One region of the Clostridium sp. CS1-1 genome, then DNA from elsewhere that is predicted to be linked to it. Evidence: riboswitches for the same ligand, from Rfam matches in the RefSeq annotation. Region 1 holds a riboswitch; each other region holds the start of a gene.
The links. A riboswitch is a leader RNA that binds a small molecule or an ion and turns the genes downstream of it on or off. The one in region 1 is predicted to bind cyclic di-GMP.

Region 1 (3,177 bases):
TGATGCTTTACATGATAAATATGTAAACATGTTAAAAGTTGGTATCGTTGATCCAACTAAGGTTACAAGATCAGCACTTCAAAATGCTGCATCAGTAGCTGCAACATTCTTAACTACTGAAGCTGCAGTAGTTGATATTCCAGAAAAGAATGCTGCTCCAATGCCAGGGGCTCCAGGAATGGGTATGGACGGAATGTACTAAGATTGAAGCAAGATCTTAATTCAGATGGGGGTTCTTTTACCCCATCTGAATTTTAGAGCTGCGAATGCATGGCTTACTTGGCGTTGATCTCCCGCTTAAAGAAAAGCAGAGAACCCAAGTCTTTGATTTGGTGCAAATCGCTTTTACAGAGTGCGTGGGAGGTCTACGACAAGTTAGTCAGGTTAAATTAAAACGTCATGTGTTTTGCACATGGCGTTTTTAGCTTTGTAAAGAGCATAGAACAAAAGCCACTAGTAAAACAGCTCTTCGATGCTGTTAATTAATTTGTTTAGTTCTAAGACTTGCATATGTAGAAAATAATAAATTTTTTTAAACTCGCTAACGCTCAGACAATAAAAAAATTTATTATTTTCTATATATGCTTCGTCAAGAACTAATACAAATTAATTAAATGCATTTTCAGAACTATTTTACTAGTGGCTTTTGTTGACACTTATGATACCATGGTTAAAAGTATTTATAATTTTATTGATACATTATTTTTATGACTATACTCAATATTTCAATTTAATATTACAGTAATTGTAAATTTATATTGAATTAATAATATATGGATGATAAAATAAATTTAGTATATTATAAATAGTAGTTTAAGGGAAACAAAGAAGTACATGCTTTATTTGGGCATCTTGCATGTATGGAGTAAGTGATGCAACCGACCCCTATATTCGTAATAGTTTTATGGATATAGGGTTTTATTTTAATGTAAAATGGTAATTTTTACAATTAGTTTTAAGGACATGCCTGTTTATATATTATTAAGAATATAATAATATAATAAACTTAATTACTAACTTTTAGTGATTCCATTGTTGGGAGAGTAAAGTAACATGCTTTATGATTAATAGTGTTTATTGTTGGTATGTAAACATAGTGCAAAGTTTCCAATAAGTAATAGCTAATGAATAAAAAATATTTTACGATAATTATTTTAGTAACTGCTTAATTAGGAAATAGAGATTTTAGCAGTAAAATCTTTATTACATAAATAATAAATAAGTTCTTATTGAAAGGAAGGGGTTTTATTGAAAATGAAACAAGCTGTAAAAAAAGGTTTCACATTGGTAGAATTATTAGTAGTTATAGCAATAATAGCAATACTAGCAGCAGTGGTAGCACCAAATGCCTTTAAGGCAATTGAAAAGAGTAAGGTATCAGCAGCAGAGTCTGATTTTAGGGCAGTTAAGACAGCAGCATTAAGTTTTTATTCAGATACTGGTAGTTGGCCAGGTAATAGTGCCGCTGTAAGTGGATTCGTAACCGATCCAACAGGGTTCCCAGGTTGGAATGGCCCATATATGGAGAAGTGGAAGAGTACAGATCCTTGGGGAGGAGACTATAATTTTGTTAGTGGTGCTGATGGAACCTCTACGTATGGATTAACTAGTAGTACAAAATCATTAAAGTTAGAAAATGTGAATAGTGCAGCTGTACTAAAATTAGAAGCTGATTTAGACGGTGGAAGCTCAACTAATACTACAGGTATTGTAAGATCATCAGGAACTACAGTATATTTAGTCATTTCTGAACAATAGTATTAAAACTAAATCTTAGTTTTTTAACATTCGTTTAACTTAGTTCAAGTTGTGTTAAGTTAATGTTGGTTTATAAGTAAGCAGTAAGAGGGGAATTATGAAATTTAGTATGTATAATAAAAAAGGATTTACTTTAGTAGAATTGTTAGTGGTGATTGCTATAATAGCTATACTAGCGGCGGTGGTAGCGCCTAATGCCTTTAAGGCTATTGAAAAATCAAAGATATCCAGAGCTAAGTCAGATGCTAAAGCTCTTAGATCTGCAGCGTTAGCTTACTATTCAGATATGGGGTTCTTTCCACCTGATGTAAATAGAGGGATTGATCCAGGGTTTATGACTAAGGATGGTGCATTAGCTAATTCAGGTTTGAGCACAAATCAGAAAGACGCCATCACGAATAACTGGAATGGTCCATATCTTGATAAATGGCCAGATAAGACCCCTTGGGGAGGTAAATATGACTGGAATCTATGGCAAAGTAATCAAAATAGAAATGGAAAGACGGTTAGCTCTGGTGTATATATAGGCATAACAGCCTTGAGCGCCAATGACACTGCTTCAAAAGTTCCTACAGAAGCAGAAAAAGCTTTAATAGCCGAGGGGACTGATGAAGATGGGCAACAAAATGGCGAGGTATTATTGCTTTTGGTAAGAGGTAGTGATTACGGATTCTAAGTTTGCAAGTAAAGGTAAGGCGGCTATAAAGCTAACATACGAAAAAGTTTAATTCTAAAGTACTTAAAGTATATTAGTTGAAAGTTAGTGCATTAATTTTAATGCACTAATTTTTGAATATGTAAATAAATCTAAGCTAAGTAACTGGGATAATTTAAATTGGGGGGCAATTATGTTAAATAAGATTAAAATAAAAAAAGGATTTACATTGGTGGAATTGTTAGTAGTAATAGCAATAATAGCAATACTAGCAGCGGTAGTCGCACCAAATGCTTTTAAAGCAATTGAAAAAAGTAAAGTTAGCAGGCTGGTTGGAGACTGTAAGGCAGTGGAAGCAGCAACATTGCATTACTATGGAGATACAGGTGAATGGCCTCGTATAATTAATATTGGGCAAACAAATAAGGAGTGCTACTTAACAAGTCCAAGTGATAACAGCATAACAGGGGTTAATGGATGGAATGGTCCTTATTTAGAAAAATGGCCTACAAATCCTTTCAATTCCGGAGCTGAAGAGAGTCAATATAATTATCAATTAGATTATAGAAAAGTTAGTGGTAAAAATAACTTAGTGTTAGAAATATCATTAAATGGAGTAAGTAACTCAGATGAAGTTGCTGATATGTTAGATAAAACTATAGATAACTCTGATGGTGCAGCAAAGGGTAAAATTCAATGGGCAAGTACCAGTTGGGTTACATGGACTATGGTGGAGAATGCTGAAAATGTAAAAGATAAAAATG
Region 2 (3,177 bases), 1.5 Mb from region 1:
TTTTTATTGCAACTCCATTAGTAAATTATATTGTAGGAATTCCATCAGCATTTTTATATAATGCGCTGACAAGAATTGCTGGAGCTATGATGTAAGTAATAATTAATGGGAAATTAACAGTTGACAATAAAGGTTAATTTTTGTTCTTTGTGGAAAGATTCTTAATTAAGTTTGGTAGAAAATATATTTAATGTAGATAAAATTAAATTAGAACTAAATTTAAGAATTGAACAGGTAGTGGTTAACAAGCTGCATAATGGCGATTTGCCTTATGCAGTAATTTTTGTGCAATTATTCTTAGTACATAATTGACAATATTAACTTTAAACTGCATAATTATTTTGTAGAAAATATATAATTAATGTAGAATTTTATTTGTAAATCAGGAGGAATTTCATGAGATTAAGAAAGAAATGGTGGGCTAGACCTGAGATGGAATCAAGTCCTTTAACTATAGTAAATCCAAAAGAATATAAGGGTAAATGGCATGAGGAATTTAAGAATAATAATGATATATACTTAGAGCTAGGATGTGGAAGAGGAAAGTTTATATCAACTCATGCCGAGCAAAACCCTAATATAAATTATATAGGTGTGGATTTAAAAGATGAAGTAATAATATATGCTCTAAAGAAATTAGTTGAAGCTGAATTAGAAAATGGAAGGGTCATCCCTATGAATATAGCTGGTATATCAGAAGTATTTGATAAGGATGAAGTAAGTAGAATTTATATAAACTTTTGTAATCCATGGCCGAAGGAAAGACATAACAAAAGAAGACTTACACATACAAAGTTTTTAACAGAGTATAAAAAGTTTTTGAAACCAGGTAGCGAAATATGGTTTAAGACAGACGATGCTCAGCTATTTGAGGATTCACAGGTTTATTTTAAAGAGAGTGGTTTCAGCATGGAGTACTTGACTTATGACCTGCATAAGAGTGATTTCCAAGGAAATGTTGTTACTGAGTATGAAGAGAAATTTACTTCACTTGGCATGAAGACTATGTTTTTGCTAGCTAAGTTATTGTAGCCCCCAAAAATAGTTCTGACACTTAAAAAAGAGTCCTTACAATGAAAAAAAAGTTCTGACAAAAAAACGGAATAAACATAGGAAAAGAATCCACATTTCTGGAATAAACTAAGCCAGGGATGTGGATTTTTTATTGGATTTTTTCTTCCCTCTTTTCATTCAAGCCATAAAAGATTGATATAAGGATTGACATCAAACTGCTGGAAGGCTTGAAAATAGGGAGATTAGAGACATGAGTGAATCTCCGAAGGGGGAATGTATGGAATAAAGAAGCCTTGAATTATTGATACAATTACTCTATAATCAGACTAAATGATTGAGAAAATTATTGAAAAGTTATTTTTCTGCATAATTTAATCAAAGTTTGTCAGTAAAGCATGGAGAAAATGAAAGAGAAAAATTTTTAAAATTAAAACTTTTAAATCAATTAAATGGCAAATTCAGCGAAAGTTGGAGACGCAAAGCTACGAGTCTAAAGTTTTTAATGCTATGATAGTCGGGTTGCAAATAGGTATAACTATTATGTTATAAGCTATAGCAGTCTGAGGTATGTGCTATAGCTTATATTTTTAACAAAAATTTTATTATATAAAGTATTAAAGGATTTGGTGTTGACATGGAATGTTTAGAGAAGGGCAATTCAATTTGGGATAGTATAAAAAAAGAGATTACGTTTGAATTAGATAGCAGTAATTCAATTATTGATATAAGTCATAACGTAGTTAACATATTGGGATTTCCTCATGATGAAATGATAGGGAGGAGCATTTTTGATTTTATTAAAGATGAGGAAATTCATTCTAACCTTAATTTGAAATTTGTTGACAATATAGACATGCTCTTTACACATAAGAATGGAAGTTTAGTATACATAGAGTTACAAATTAAAATAATAGAGGATGATTGTGGAAAAGTTCTTAGGAAATATGGTTCTATGATTGATATATCAAGATACAAGAAGATTGAACAAAGAGAACAAAAATTAAGAAATGTACTTGAAAATGCAAAGGATATAATATATCGTTTTCAAATTGTTCCTGAACCTAAGTTTGTTTATGTTAGTCCAGCTATTGAAGAAGTAGTTGGATATGAGGTGCAAAACAATTATGATGACTATATGTTCGTTTTTAAGGTTGCACATCCAGAGGATGTCCCAATTTTAATTAAGAAAATGAATAATGAATTAGATTATTCAAAACCAATTGAATCAAGATGGGTTCATAAAAATGGTAGTTGCATTTGGATAGAAGATTATGTTACACCAGAATATGATAGTAATGGAAACCTTATAGCATTTGCAGGTGTTTGTAGAGATATTAGTAAGAGAAAAGCATTAGAAGAAAAGCTGAATTATTTAACTTATCATGATAGCTTAACAGGGTTGAAAAATAGAACCTTTTATGACAAACAAATAGAAGAACTGAATACTCTAAATAACTTACCAGTTGGAGTAATTGTTTGCGATTTAGACAACCTTAAGGTAATAAACGATACTATGGGACATGGTAAAGGTGATGAAATTATTAGGATAGTCTCAGACCTGTTATTATCTATAGAAAATAAGGATATATCTGTTTCAAGAATAGGTGGAGATGAATTTGTAGTTATAGTTAGGAATACTGATAAATCTGGAATAATAGAGCTTTGCAAAAATATTAATTCATTAATTAAAAGTTATAATATGGTTAATAAAAAATGGTCAATTCAAATATCTATTGGACATGCCTTTACTGAGAATTCGATTGGCAAAATGGAAGAAACTTTTAAAAATGCAGACAAAGATATGTATACTAATAAATTACATAAACATAAAAAGATAAAATAGATAGTCGAGTTAAACAAATAATATCAGATGTAATTGGAGAATATGTATTATGAAAATAAATTCTGCATGTAGGTAATAGAGTTGTTAAGAATATAGAGGAAATATTTGTTCCAAGTTTATATTTAAAATTCAGAGCAAGTATCAGAATAGAAAGAAATCTTCGGAGAAGAAGATAACACTACATCAAATAGAATGATGAAACTAGACTGAGAGATGTTGAAGCAATATTTAATGGAGAAAAGATAACTAATTTTAATGGGAGCAAAAATGCAATTAGAGACATAGAAAATCATAAAGAGCTTTGTCAGGATATTTTTAAG
Region 3 (3,177 bases), 570 kb from region 1:
GTTTAAGTTATTGATTGTATGCTCTAATCTGTTTTGGATTGAACCAAGGTTAGCTCTTTCCTTTGAAACGGCAGCTATAGCACTATTTACAGAAGTAATTGCTGTTTGTGCATTTGTTGAAGTAGAGATAGATGAAGCTGATAAACCTAATGTAGTACCTGAAGCTCTCATATCATTTATTTTTAATGTTATGGTTTGATTTGCATTTGCTCCAACCTGGAAATCCAATCCAGTTGTTGCAAATGAACCTGACATAAGAGTTTTAGTGTTAAATTGTGTCTGAGTTGCTATTCTAGAGATTTCTGATTTTAATTGAGTAAATTCAGAATTTAAAGCTGCTCTATCTGCTGATGTATTTGTTGCAGTTGATGATTGAACTGATAATTCTCTCATTCTTTGAAGAATTGAGTGAGTTTCATTTAAAGCACCTTCTGCAGTTTGTATTAATGAAATACCATCTTGAGCATTTCTTGATCCTTGATCTAAACCTCTGATTTGTCCTCTCATTTTTTCAGAAATAGCTAGTCCAGCTGCGTCATCTCCAGCTCTGTTAATTCTTAAACCTGAGCTTAACTTTTCCATTGACTTTCCTGCTGCACCAATGTTAACTCCCATATTTCTGTGAGCATCCATAGCATTAAGATTGTGATTAATTATCATAATATTTTCCCTCCTTGAATTTTAAAGTGGACTTCCTTTTCCACTGTTTTATTTATAGTTAAGCTATTTAAGCTTACTAACTAAATTTATTGATTTTTTCTTTTGACTTATCATTTAACTAAAAAAGGAGTTAACTATCCTGCCCTTCCAGCATCCTGCTGAATTACGAGAATAGTTAACTCCTCCTGAGTTCTTAATATTAAATTATTTGCTTATAGCCACTTTCTGCTGCTCTTCCCAAACTTCGCCCCTAACAATCTTAATATCCCTAGGTGCATCAACAGCTAGTCTTAAATCACCATTGTCACTCTTTACAACTTTAACTTTTATGTTATCTCCAATTACTATGTATTCTCCCGGCTTCCTGCCTACTACTAACATAATTCTCATCCTCCTTGAATCGAAAAAATGGACGATTAATAAGCCTATCTCTTATTTGCCTCCTGCAAATTTAGATAAGTTTATTAATCGTCCATGATTATTTCATAATTTAATTTTCTTACTTTTATTTTCGTTTCTCTTAATAAAAACTTTATAGTAATTTTTAAGTTTTTTACTTAACTTTTCTATTACTTATATTTATCCTATCGATATGTTTACTTTAAACTTTATAGTTTTTTTAAATTAAATATTTTTTATTAATAGAATATTTTTAAAAATTCGAATTATTTTCCTTATCAAGAATTTCTCCTCTTACTATCTTAACATCATTAGGCGCCTCTATAGCTAACCTCAGTCCTCCTACTTCATTTTTTATAACTTTTACTTTAATATTTTCGTTTATTACAACATATTCTCCTGGCTTCCTGCCTAAAACTAACATATTTTCTCCTCCTTGAAATAAAGAATACCTAAAATAAATAAAGGCCAATTAAAGTTATTAAATTTCTAAATAAATTTAATAACTTTAATTGGCCGGTTGCACTAATAACTCCAAATTTCTAAAGTGACCAAATACAAGAAATCTTTCATAGTTTCCAAAACAATAATATTATATCATCAAAATTATGGAACTTCAACAAGGTATTGGTTAATTTCAATTGAGGAATTTCTTTGTATAATATTTTACTAATTATATGATTATGAATATTCATAGTATACTTCATTTTCTTTCTTTTATTACTTTAGCTGGTACACCTACAGCTATTGAATATTCCTGAATACTTTTATTGACAACTGCATTTGCACCAATTTTACATCTCTTACCAATAGTTACTCCTGGTAAAATTACTGCACCTATTCCTATATTACAATCATCGCAGATGGTTATCGGAAAAAATTCTAAGCCTGAAAATAATATTGGCGTATCTATTCCTAGTTCTTTATGTCTTGCGCCATGAATCTTTACCATAGGTCCTATCCCTACATTTTCACCTATAGTTACGCCACCAGCTCCATGTATAAAGCAATTCTGACCAATCCATGTATTAGAGCCTATAATTAGCTTAGAATTATAATATCCCTTTAATATTGTATTGTGTCCTATATATACGTTATCTCCTATTTCAATATTTTCAGGATGAAATATCCTAACGCCGTCTTCAATTATTACATTGGTTCCGCACTTACTTAGGCTTTCTTTATTAGGTAATCCATTCCCTTCACTCTTCCATTGTTTGTATGCCATACTTTCACCTCTTTAAACTAAATTTCTTTATTGAATTGATACAAAACCTTCTCCAGTTCCGACACAATATATGTTATAGTCTCATGTGTAAGTTCACTATGTAACGGTAATGCCAATCCTTGTTCATATGCATAAATTGAATTATTAAAATCACTACCATTATAATTATATTTGTCTTTATAATATGGCTGCTCATGCACAGCATAGGCTCCAAAGTTTGTTTCTATTCCTCTATCTTTTAGTTTTTTGATAACCAAGTTTCTATCAAACTTCTTGTTTAAAAGTACATGATACGTTTGCCACACATGTTTACCATAGTCCTTTTCAACCGGAAGAGATATTCCAGAAATAGAGCTTAATAATTCATTATACCTGCTAGCTACTTTTGCTCTTACTTCATTAATCTTATCTAATTTTCTCATCTGTACTGTACCAATGGCTCCTTGAATGTTTGTCAGCCTATAATTAAAACCGGCATCGACAAACTGTGGTTTTCCATTTATGTAAGTTAAACCATGGTTTCTAAGTATTCTTAGCTTATCAGCAATCTCATCATTGTTAGTAACAATAATTCCACCTTCACCAGTAGTTATAGCTTTCCTTGGATGAAGACTGAAACATCCTATATCTCCTATAGTTCCAGCCTTTTTATTTTTGTATTCCGCACCTAGAGCACATGCTGCATCCTCTATTACTTTTAAATTATATTTTTGCGCTACTTTCATTATTCCATCCATATCTGCACACTGTCCAAACTCATGAACAGGGATTATTGCCTTTGTTTTTTCCGTAATACTACTTTCTATTTTATTTGCATCCATACCTAAAGAATCTAATTCAATATCTACAAATCTAGTTGTAGCTCCTAAAAGTTCTACTACATTTGATGT

Region 2: another riboswitch for cyclic di-GMP. It lies ahead of AC0N0V_RS04675 (sensor domain-containing diguanylate cyclase); the one in region 1 lies ahead of AC0N0V_RS21710 (type II secretion system protein GspG).
Region 3: another riboswitch for cyclic di-GMP. It lies ahead of AC0N0V_RS18845 (carbon storage regulator); the one in region 1 lies ahead of AC0N0V_RS21710 (type II secretion system protein GspG).

The regions. Positions count from the first base shown of each region.
Region 1 covers NZ_CM148680.1:4,574,313-4,577,489, reverse strand. The annotation lists gene groL (chaperonin GroEL) at 1-202, shown strand, start outside; cyclic di-GMP riboswitch class II at 810-893, shown strand; gene AC0N0V_RS21710 (type II secretion system protein GspG) at 1,255-1,758, shown strand; gene AC0N0V_RS21705 (prepilin-type N-terminal cleavage/methylation domain-containing protein) at 1,856-2,434, shown strand; gene AC0N0V_RS21700 (prepilin-type N-terminal cleavage/methylation domain-containing protein) at 2,607-3,177, shown strand, end outside.
Region 2 covers NZ_CM148680.1:1,041,476-1,044,652, forward strand. The annotation lists gene AC0N0V_RS04665 (site-2 protease family protein) at 1-95, shown strand, start outside; gene trmB (tRNA (guanosine(46)-N7)-methyltransferase TrmB) at 397-1,032, shown strand; cyclic di-GMP riboswitch class I at 1,456-1,541, shown strand; gene AC0N0V_RS04675 (sensor domain-containing diguanylate cyclase) at 1,649-2,857, shown strand.
Region 3 covers NZ_CM148680.1:4,003,233-4,006,409, forward strand. The annotation lists gene AC0N0V_RS18835 (flagellin N-terminal helical domain-containing protein) at 1-660, opposite strand, end outside; gene AC0N0V_RS18840 (carbon storage regulator) at 865-1,041, opposite strand; gene AC0N0V_RS18845 (carbon storage regulator) at 1,313-1,483, opposite strand; cyclic di-GMP riboswitch class II at 1,565-1,648, opposite strand; gene AC0N0V_RS18850 (acyltransferase) at 1,763-2,287, opposite strand; gene AC0N0V_RS18855 (DegT/DnrJ/EryC1/StrS family aminotransferase) at 2,305-3,177, opposite strand, start outside.